Regions from separate parts of the Caulobacter sp. FWC26 genome, predicted to be linked through region 2. Evidence: riboswitches for the same ligand, from Rfam matches in the RefSeq annotation. Region 2 holds a riboswitch; the other holds the start of a gene.
The links. Region 2 has a riboswitch for cobalamin ahead of CSW63_RS12125 (TonB-dependent siderophore receptor). Riboswitches for the same ligand answer to the same signal wherever they lie in the genome.

Region 1: linked by a shared signal. The riboswitch ahead of CSW63_RS01635 (TonB-dependent siderophore receptor) and the one ahead of CSW63_RS12125 (TonB-dependent siderophore receptor) in region 2 are both predicted to bind cobalamin.

What each region holds. Positions count from the first base shown of each region.
Region 1 covers NZ_CP033874.1:40,200-44,612, forward strand. Annotated here, with positions in the region: gene CSW63_RS01625 (PepSY domain-containing protein) at 1-784, opposite strand, end outside; gene CSW63_RS01630 (TonB-dependent siderophore receptor) at 801-1,658, opposite strand; gene CSW63_RS01635 (TonB-dependent siderophore receptor) at 1,631-2,860, opposite strand; cobalamin riboswitch at 3,152-3,374, opposite strand; partial or broken gene CSW63_RS01640 (CbtA family protein) at 3,448-4,157, opposite strand; gene CSW63_RS01645 (CbtB-domain containing protein) at 4,169-4,396, opposite strand.
Region 2 covers NZ_CP033875.1:2,222,066-2,226,478, reverse strand. Annotated here, with positions in the region: gene CSW63_RS12130 (cobyric acid synthase) at 1-638, opposite strand, end outside; gene CSW63_RS12125 (TonB-dependent siderophore receptor) at 702-2,654, opposite strand; cobalamin riboswitch at 2,789-2,978, opposite strand; partial or broken gene CSW63_RS23785 (hypothetical protein) at 3,258-3,401, opposite strand; gene CSW63_RS12120 (MFS transporter) at 3,530-4,413, shown strand, end outside.

The DNA.
Region 1 (4,413 bases), on a different replicon from region 2:
GGTACGGGCTGACCGGCTGGCCGGATTTCAGCCGCATCCGCAGGATCCCAATCCAGGCCCCGGCCACAGCCCCCACCAGGGCGGGCCCCGACGTCCACATGATCACCTGGCGCCAGACCTCGTTGTCCTGGCGGATCACGGTCAGGTAGATCCAGTGGGGGATCGACCCCAGCCAGTTCCAGCCCCGCTCCCAGCGAGTGGTGTCATTGACCACCTCGCCGGTCCTCGAAGAGACGTAGAGGGTTAGGCCGGCCGCGTCCCGCACCGGCACCCGCAGGAGCGGCCGGTGCGGATCGAACCCCTGGGCGACGGTCCACTGATCATGAAACAGGGTCCGCGCCGGCCCCACCTGATGGTCTGGCATCAGGCGGCGCACCGTCTCTTCCGCCTGCGCCGGCGTGGTGGCGGGCACGGGGCGGCCGTCGACGGCCGACACCGTGATGCGGCTCTTGCCATCCACGATGCGGTAGACCGGCTGGCCCCGAAGCGTGGCCAGCTTGATCTGCGAGGGAAAAGCTTTCAGGCCAGCCGCCGCCAGCGCCTCGCCAGGAGTGATCGCCACCCTCTCCAGCGACAGCGGTTCGGAGTAGGTCATCCGATCCCGGTCGCTGAGACCCGGATAGGGCACGTAGACCATCACCAGGCCCGAGATGAACCAGACGGCGCACAGCAGGCAGGTGAAGATCCCCACCCACCGGTGCGTCAGGTAAAGCCACCTCAGGCCCGTAGTCTTGAGGCTCCGCAACCTCCCGGCCCCCGCGGCGGGCGGGCTGATGAACTTCATCGCGCTTCCCCCCGGCTCAGAACCTTGCCCGGAAGGTCAGGTCGACGCCGCGCGGAGCGCCCAGGTAGACCTGCGAGGCGGTCGCCCATTCCGCGTAGAGCTTGTTGGTCAGGTTCCGGCCGCGCAGCGTGATGTCACCGAACTTCAGCTGATAGGTGATCGATGCGTCGAAAAGGGTGTAACCGCTGGCCCGCACCGTGTTGGCGTTGTCGCCGAAGATGTGGCTCGAGCGGTGAACGCCGCCGGTCACCCGCACCGGGAACCCAGGGACCTGGTAGCTGGCGAACAGGTTGAACACCTGGGCCGGCACGTTGGGCGGCGAATTGCCCGCCCGGTTGGCGCCGCCGGCCTCGATCAGCTCGTCGTACTGGGCGTCAACAAAGGCGGCGTTGCCGTCGAGCCGCAGATGGTCGGTAGCCTGCAAGGTCGCGGAGAACTCCACGCCCTTAGACGACAAGGTTCCGCCCTGGATCTGGATGTTCGGGTTCACCGGATCGCGGGTGATGATGTCGGTCTGCCGGATCTTGTACCCGGCCAGGGTCATTTCCACACGACCGCCCCACAGCACGCTTTTCACGCCGATTTCGGTGGAGTCGCCCTTGGTCAGGTTGAAGCCCGAATTGGACTGGCTGAGCAGCACCAGGGTGCCCACCGGTGCCGCACCCTTGGTGTACTGGGCGTAGAGCTGGGTCTTGGGGACCAGGTCGTAGATGGCGCCCGCCCGATAGGACACCGGCTTGTACTTGCGGGTGAAGCCCACGGTGGTGGCCAGGTTGAAGTCGTGGGTGGTGCGGTCGAGCTTGACGTCCTCATAGCGAAGCCCGCCGACCAGCAGCAGCTTGTCGGTCAGGTTGAAGGCGTCCTCGGCGAACACAGCGTTGATCCGGATGTTCGCCCCGACGTCGGCAAAGTTGCCGGCCCCGGGAAGTTGGCCGGGGTGATCGCCGGGAAGGTCCCCCGCACCAGGGCGTAAGGATCGACCGGCGTCGCGGGGCCGAACCGGCGGAGGCTCAGGTGGTCGTTCTCGGTGTGCTCGGCGCCGATCGTCAGACGGTTGCGATGGCCGCCGATGTCCAGGTCCGAGAACAACGACGCCCGGTCATTCCAGAACTTGAGCATGTTGCGGATATAGGTGGCCGACCGGTTCACCCGCCGGGTCGCAGCCACATAGGTGTAGCTCTCCGCATCGTCCCAGAGCCGGTCGGACTTGTTGTAGGAGAGGTCGTTCGTGAACTTCCAGTCGGCGTTGATCTGCCACTCGACGACGGAGCGCAGCCAGTGGCTGTCGGAACGGACCTCGCCATCTAGGTACTGGAAATTGGTGCGGCTGAGGGCCCGGTCGATGACCAAGCCGGCGGGGGTCGAGGCGACGCCCGTCGGGGCCCTGGCCACGGCGGCGGCCACCAGCGGCGTGCCCCAGTAGGTGCGGCCGTTGTCGTTGTTGAACAGCTCGGCGGCGAAGAAGAGTTTCAGGTCGTCGGTCGGCTTCAGGGTCAGGCCCAGATTGGCGGTCGTGGTGCGGCTCTGGGCGTCGTCGATGTAGCCGTCGGATCCGGCGTAGCTGAAGACGCCGCGGGCGGCGGCCTTCTCGCCCAACGGCATGTTCACGTCCGCCGCAGCCCGGAAGGTCTCGCGCGACCCGTATTGGCCGAGCGCCTGGACCTGTCGCTCGCCCAGGATCGGCTTCTTCGGCACGAAGTTGACGGCGCCGCCCAATGCGCCCTCCCCGAACAGCACCGAGGCCGGGCCCTTGATCACCTCGATCCGGTCGAAGGCGAAGGTATCGAAGTTGCGGGTCACCATGGTCGAGGGCTGGTGTACCCCGTCATAGTTCACCGAGACCGAGCCGCCGGAAAAGCCGCGCATCGAATAGGTGCCAGGGCCGCCGCCGGTATCGACCGCCAGCACGCCCGGCGCGCTATTCAGGGCCTCGTTGCTGGTCCGCAGGCCGCGCTCCAGGAAGCGCTCCTGGGTCAGGACGTCGACGGTGGCGGGTGTCTCGCTGATCGCCAGGCCAAGCCGGGAACCGGTGGCGGTCTTGCCGTCGAGGGCAACCTCGCGCCCCCCTGTGACCACGACCGTCGCTGACGGAACCGTCGATGGCGTCCGCCACGGCCAGCGCCGGAACGGACAGGATGATCGCGAGCGTGCTCGCGCCGAATAGGAATTGCTTGGGCATGAAAGCCCCCCGTTACTCCGCGTGTTGAACGACCATGCGAAGAGCCTCCCGGGGACCGGGGCCCCAGGTCGATATGCCGAGGCTCAGGCGCACGCGAGCGCCCGGACCAGCCGGTCGAAACGGCTCTCCACCGTTTCCAGTTCGTCGCTCAGACGGAGACCGCGCTGCGGGTTCACACTGACCCGAAGCATCGAGCGACACGCGCCGGCCGGTTTCCTGGCTCACGGGTCATCACGACGTACGCCGACCTTCCCAGGGCCTCTGGCCCCAGTGGCTGGCGGGACAGACAGGCTGTCTCGCCAAGGCGTACGCGCTCACCGCTTACAGTTGCAGGGACAGCTACGGCATTGGGGCGAACCCCGCACCGCATTCCCGTTTAAGCCCGAAGGCTCCAGCGCGTTGACGTCTATCAACCCGTGCTAACGGGCATCCTGACAGAGATCAAATGTCCGATTTCGGCCGGCTTGTCTATGCACGTGCGCGATCAGGTGCGGCGCAGTCGCCGATCCGCCAACCAGCCAAAGCCCACGCCGAGGGCCAGCCACAGCACGAGTTGAACGCCGATGGCGGCGACGCGGAACCGCCACAGGATCACCGCCGGAAACCCCTCCGGCACCTCGTTGATCATCGGCAGCACCAACGCCACCCGGCCACGAACACGACGTAGACAGCGGCCGCCACGAGGACGCCGTTGAACGCACCGACCTTGGCTGCGGCCCAGCGTCCGACCATAACCCCCAGGGCGAGGCCGGCCAGCGAAAGGCCGATCAGGATGAAGTAGGTCGCCGTCCGCAGCTGGATGGTCTCATGCAGGCCGACGCTGGGCGGATTGGGCGGATATTTGATCGTTGGGACCAGACTGATGGCGACCATGGCGCCCAAGGCCAGTAGCAGCGCCAGGGTGCGGGGTCCGATCTGGCCCAGCCGGCCGTAGGCGGCGGCGAACACCAGCGAGAAGATTCCGCCCACCGCCGCGCCATAGAGCGCCACAGCCGTGAAGAGGCCGATGCCGCGCTGCACCGCGCGGCTCACCAGCTCCGGCTCGACGGCCATTCCCATGGTGTGGTCGCGGGCGGCCTCGAATCCGATGGCGAGATCGACCTGGGGCTCACCTGCCAGCTGGGCGAAGAGCGTGGCCAGGACAGCCGCCAGCAGGCCGGCCAGCATGCCGCGGACGAGCAGATCACGGGTCATGGTGCTGGCCTCTAGTGGCAGGGAAAGCCGAGCAGATGACGTCCGTCGTGGACGAACTCGTGGATGTACATGCCGCCGAACAGCGACAAGGCGCCCTGCTCCGTGCTGACGAAGTAGAGGAAGATCATCGCCAGCAGCGTGCCGAAGATCGCCCAGGGCGCGATGGCGCCCAGGGGGATCGTCTGGGTGTCACCCACCGGGATGAAGACGTCGTCAGCGTAGAGGGTTGTGGCCGTCATGCAGGCTCCTTCCGGGA
Region 2 (4,413 bases):
TCCACGATCGCCCGACGACCATCGTCGAACAGCGCTGGGTCGCCGCGGAACTTGTTGATCAGAAAGCCTCGCACCATCGCTCGATCCTCAGGATCGAGCACCGCGTGCGCCCCGACCAGGGCGGCGATGACGTGGCCCCGGTCGATGTCACCGACGAGGACGACGGGCACGTCGGCGGGGCGGGCGAAGCCCATGTTGGCGATGTCGCCGACCCGCAGATTAATCTCGGCCGGACTGCCGGCGCCCTCGACGATGACCAGGTCGCTTTGGCTTTCCAGCCTGCGGAAGCTCTCCAGCACAGTGGGTAAAAGGCTCGCCTTGTGGTCCTGATAGCCACGCGCCGCCCATTCCCCGGCGATCCGCCCACGTACGATCACCTGCGCGCCGACATCGCTCTGCGGCTTGAGCAGCACGGGGTTCATGTCGACCGTCGGCGGCGTTCGGCAGGCGATCGCCTGCAAGGCCTGAGCGCGGCCGATCTCGCCGCCGTCGGCGGTGACGGCGGCGTTGTTCGACATGTTTTGCGGCTTGAAGGGGCGCACGGCGAGACCACGATTGGCGAACACCCGGCACAAGCCGGCGACCAGCACCGACTTTCCGACATCCGAGCCGCAGCCCTGGATCATCAAAGCGGCCATGCGCTGCTCTCCCCAAGCGAAGATGGCCAGGGCGAGGGACATAGCCCCCGCCCCTGCCCCTATTTAGAAGCGCGCCCGCAGACCCAGGAACGCACCACGGCCCGGCGTGCCGTAATTCAGGATGGTCTGATAGTCCTTGTCCAAGGCGTTCTCGACCCGACCATAGACCTCGAAGGTCTCGTTGATCGGATAGGACGCCCGCAGATCGACGGTCGCGTAGTCCGAGACCGGAACGGTGTTGGCCTCGTTGTTGTAGGTCTTGCCCACATAGCGGACCGCCACCGTCGTCGACAGGCCGACGGGCCAGAGATAGGTCGCCGACAGGTTGGCGAGGTCCTTGGGACGACGCGACAGCTGCTTACCGTCATTGGCCCCCGCCGCCAGTTCGGCCTGGGTGTAGGTGTAGTTGCCCGTGATCGTCAGGCCCGCGAGCGGCCGCGCTTCGGCGATCAGCTCCAGGCCTTGGGCCTTGGTCTTCTGCAGATTGCGGTAGTAGCCGAACCGGAAGACGCCGCCCGGCGCGCACATTGTGTCGGTCGCGCCGAACGAGCACGAGAAGAAGCGGATCTCGTTGTCGGCTTCGCGGTGGAAGACCGTCGCCGAGGCGCGGACCTTGCCTTCGAACAAGCGCTGCTCGAGCCCTGCTTCCCAGCTATCGAACTCTTCGGGCGAGAGCGCGGCATTGCCGTACTCGCTGAACAGCTCATAGAGGCCGGGCGCGCGGAAGCCTTGGCTGTAGCCGGCGCGAAGCACCGTCGCGTTGTCATTCAGGGCCCAGGCCGCGCCGACCTGGCCCAGCGTGTGGGCGCCGTAGGCGTCGTGGTCCTCGTAGCGCAGACCGCCGGTCAACGTCAGGCCCGGCGCGATCTCGGCCTGCAGCTGGCCATACAGGCTGTCAGCGCTGATCTTGCCGCTGCGGAACGCCACGTTCGGATTGGCGACCGACGGCGAGCGGGTGCGCATGCGCGAGCGCTCGCTCTCGGCGCCGAAGGTGGCGGTCCAGGTCTCGGTGATCGCGAAGACGCCCTGATACTCCCAGCGCTTGTTCTTGCCGGCGGCGTCGAAAGTCATCGGCACGACGGCGCGGGCGGGGTTGTAGTTCTGGCGGTCGGTGTCGGTGTAGGCGAAGCCGAAGCGATTGTTCCAGCGCCCGTCCAGCAGGGCGGCGTTCAGGCCCTGATAGACCACCAGCTCCTTGGTGCGGCCGAACTCGGGGCTGTCGGTGTTAAAGCCGTCGAAGTCGTTCTTGCCGCGTGAATAGACCGCGCGGGTCTCGACCGAGACCGCGTCGCTCAGTTTCACCCGCAGGCGGCCCGAGGCGCCGGCGTTCTGATAGCCATCCTTCTCCTGGCCCAGCTTGTACGAGGAGAAGCCGTCGGTCGTGTAGTAGCCGCCCGCGACACGCCAGGTGACCTTGTCAGACGCGCCGCCGACGGCGCCGCGCAGGTAGCCGGTCTTGCGCGCGCCGGCCTCGGCCGACAGCGAGCTCGTGAACGGCGTGGTCGGCTCGGCGGTGACAATGTTGACGACGCCGCCGATCGCCTGGCTGCCCCACAGGGTCGATTGAGCGCCGCGCAGCACTTCGATGCGCGAGATGTCGCCGACCAGCAGGTTGCCGCTGTTGAAGCCGCCTTGCGTGGACGAGGGGTCATTGAGCTTGACGCCGTCGATCAGCACGACCGTGTGATGGCTCTCGGCACCGCGAATATAGAGGCTGGTCGCATTGCCGACACCACCATTGCGCGCGAAGGTCACGCTGGGCGTCTGGGCCAGCAACTCGGTGACCGAGATCGCCTGACTGGCCTGGATCACCGGCTGGGTCAGGACCGTCACCGAGGCTCCGACTTTCTCGATCGGTTGGGCGGTGCGGGTGGCGGTGACCACCAGCTCGGCGACGCCGTTGGCGCCGGTCGCGCCAGCGACATCGGCCTCAGGGGCTTTCTGGTCGTCGGCGAAGGCGGGCGCGGCGAGCAGCGCGGTGGCCAGGGCGGTGGAGCTCAAAAGGGCTCGGATCATGTTCAGTCTTCCCGTTATGAACGACCCACGCGACATCCCGAACGCTCGCGAAGACGCGGACGCTCAGGCCGCCGCGCGGCCTGTTGACTGTCGTTTCTCGGGAGATCCCGTTCGTTCGGCGCACCCCGGCCGAGCGATGAACGACTGCGCCGGGCAGGTCTCCTGGCTCACGGGTCAATGCTTCTGGGCGTCGCCTTCCCAGGCCTTGGGGGCCCAGTGGCATGTGACGCGAAGCTCGCCGCTTACAGTTGCGGGGGCAGCCGAGGTCTTGAACCTCGTTCCCTATTCATCCTCTCGCGAGGAACCTGACGCGTCGCCAGAGCTACATGCTGCACCGCACACGGTCAATGTGGAGCTTGGGTGACCCTCCGTGCGGGTTGGAGGGAACCCCGTTCGGCGTAGGGCTGAAGGCCGGGTTCGGGGCTTCTGCGCCCCATACTTGCCCCCTCCGCGCCTTCGGCGCTCCTGCCCCAGAGGGGGAAGAAGGGGCGCAAACCTCTCGCCCCCTGTGGGGGCGGACGACCGCGAAGCGGTCAGGTTGGGGGCCTGCGGTCTGTCCGATTTCCCGTCCTCTCCGACCGCTGGGGCTCTCGGAAACGGGAGCGCCTGGGTCCCGGTAAGGCCTCAACAGAGCCGCCTGCCGGGACGCTGGCGGATAACGGCTGCGCGGAGCGTTGCGGCTGCGTCGAAACGGTAAAAACACAAACTTCTCCGGACGGATGTCCGGCGCTCCGCAGCCCTTTCCAGACCTTCAGCGGCGCGCCGCGTGAAGCGGCGGCGCCGTGCTCCATATCGAGGAACAGGCTAGCGCTTGCCGGATATTCCTCGCACACTCGTTTGAAAGCGCGATCAACGGCGCGGGGAGAAGCAAGAGTATGTCCGAGGCCCAGTCTCCTCAGAAGGCGTCATCCTGGACGCTGGCCGCGTTCGCCGCGCCCTGCATTCCGGTCGCGGCCATGGGCCTGCCGCTCGTGGTCTATCTGCCCGAGTACTACATCAACTCCCTGGGCCTTTCGCTGACCGTCGTGGGTTCGGCGTTCCTGATCGTCAAGCTCATCGACATCCTGTTCGACCCCCTATTCGGCGGGCTGCTGGACCGGACCCGCATGCGGATGGGCCGATTCCGTCCGTGGATGCTGATCGGCGCGCCGATTCTGACCGCAGGCTGCTATGCGCTTTTCATGGCGGAACCGGGCGTCGGCTCGCTCTATCTCTGGTTCTGGCTGTCGGTGCTTTACGCCGGCTACTCGATCGTCGTGCTGTCCCAAACGGCCTGGGGCGCGGTGCTGTCCAGCGACTATCAGCAACGCTCGCGCATCTACGGCTGGTGGCAGGGCGCCAATGTCGTCGGGATGATCCTGGTGCTGTGCCTGCCGCCCTTCATCACCGGCGTGCTCAAGGGCGACCACATCGACAGCATCCGCGCCATGGGGTGGTTCATCGTCATCCTGTTGCCGATCACGGTGCTGCTGGCCGTCGCCACGGTGAAAGAGCCGCAGGCCCCGCCCCAGCACGGCAAGACCGGCCTGGCGCAATACTGGCGACTGCTCATGCGCCCGTCGGTGCAGCGCCTGCTATTCGCCGACCTGCTGATGGGGCTGGCCCCCGGCATCGCCGGCACGCTGTTCCTGTTCTTCTTCGAGCGGATCAAGGGCTTCGACAAGACCCAGGCCGGCGTACTGCTGCTGGTCTATTTCCTGGCCGCCCTGGCCGGCGCGCCGCTTTGGCCGTTTCTGGCCAAGAAGCTGGGCAAGCACAA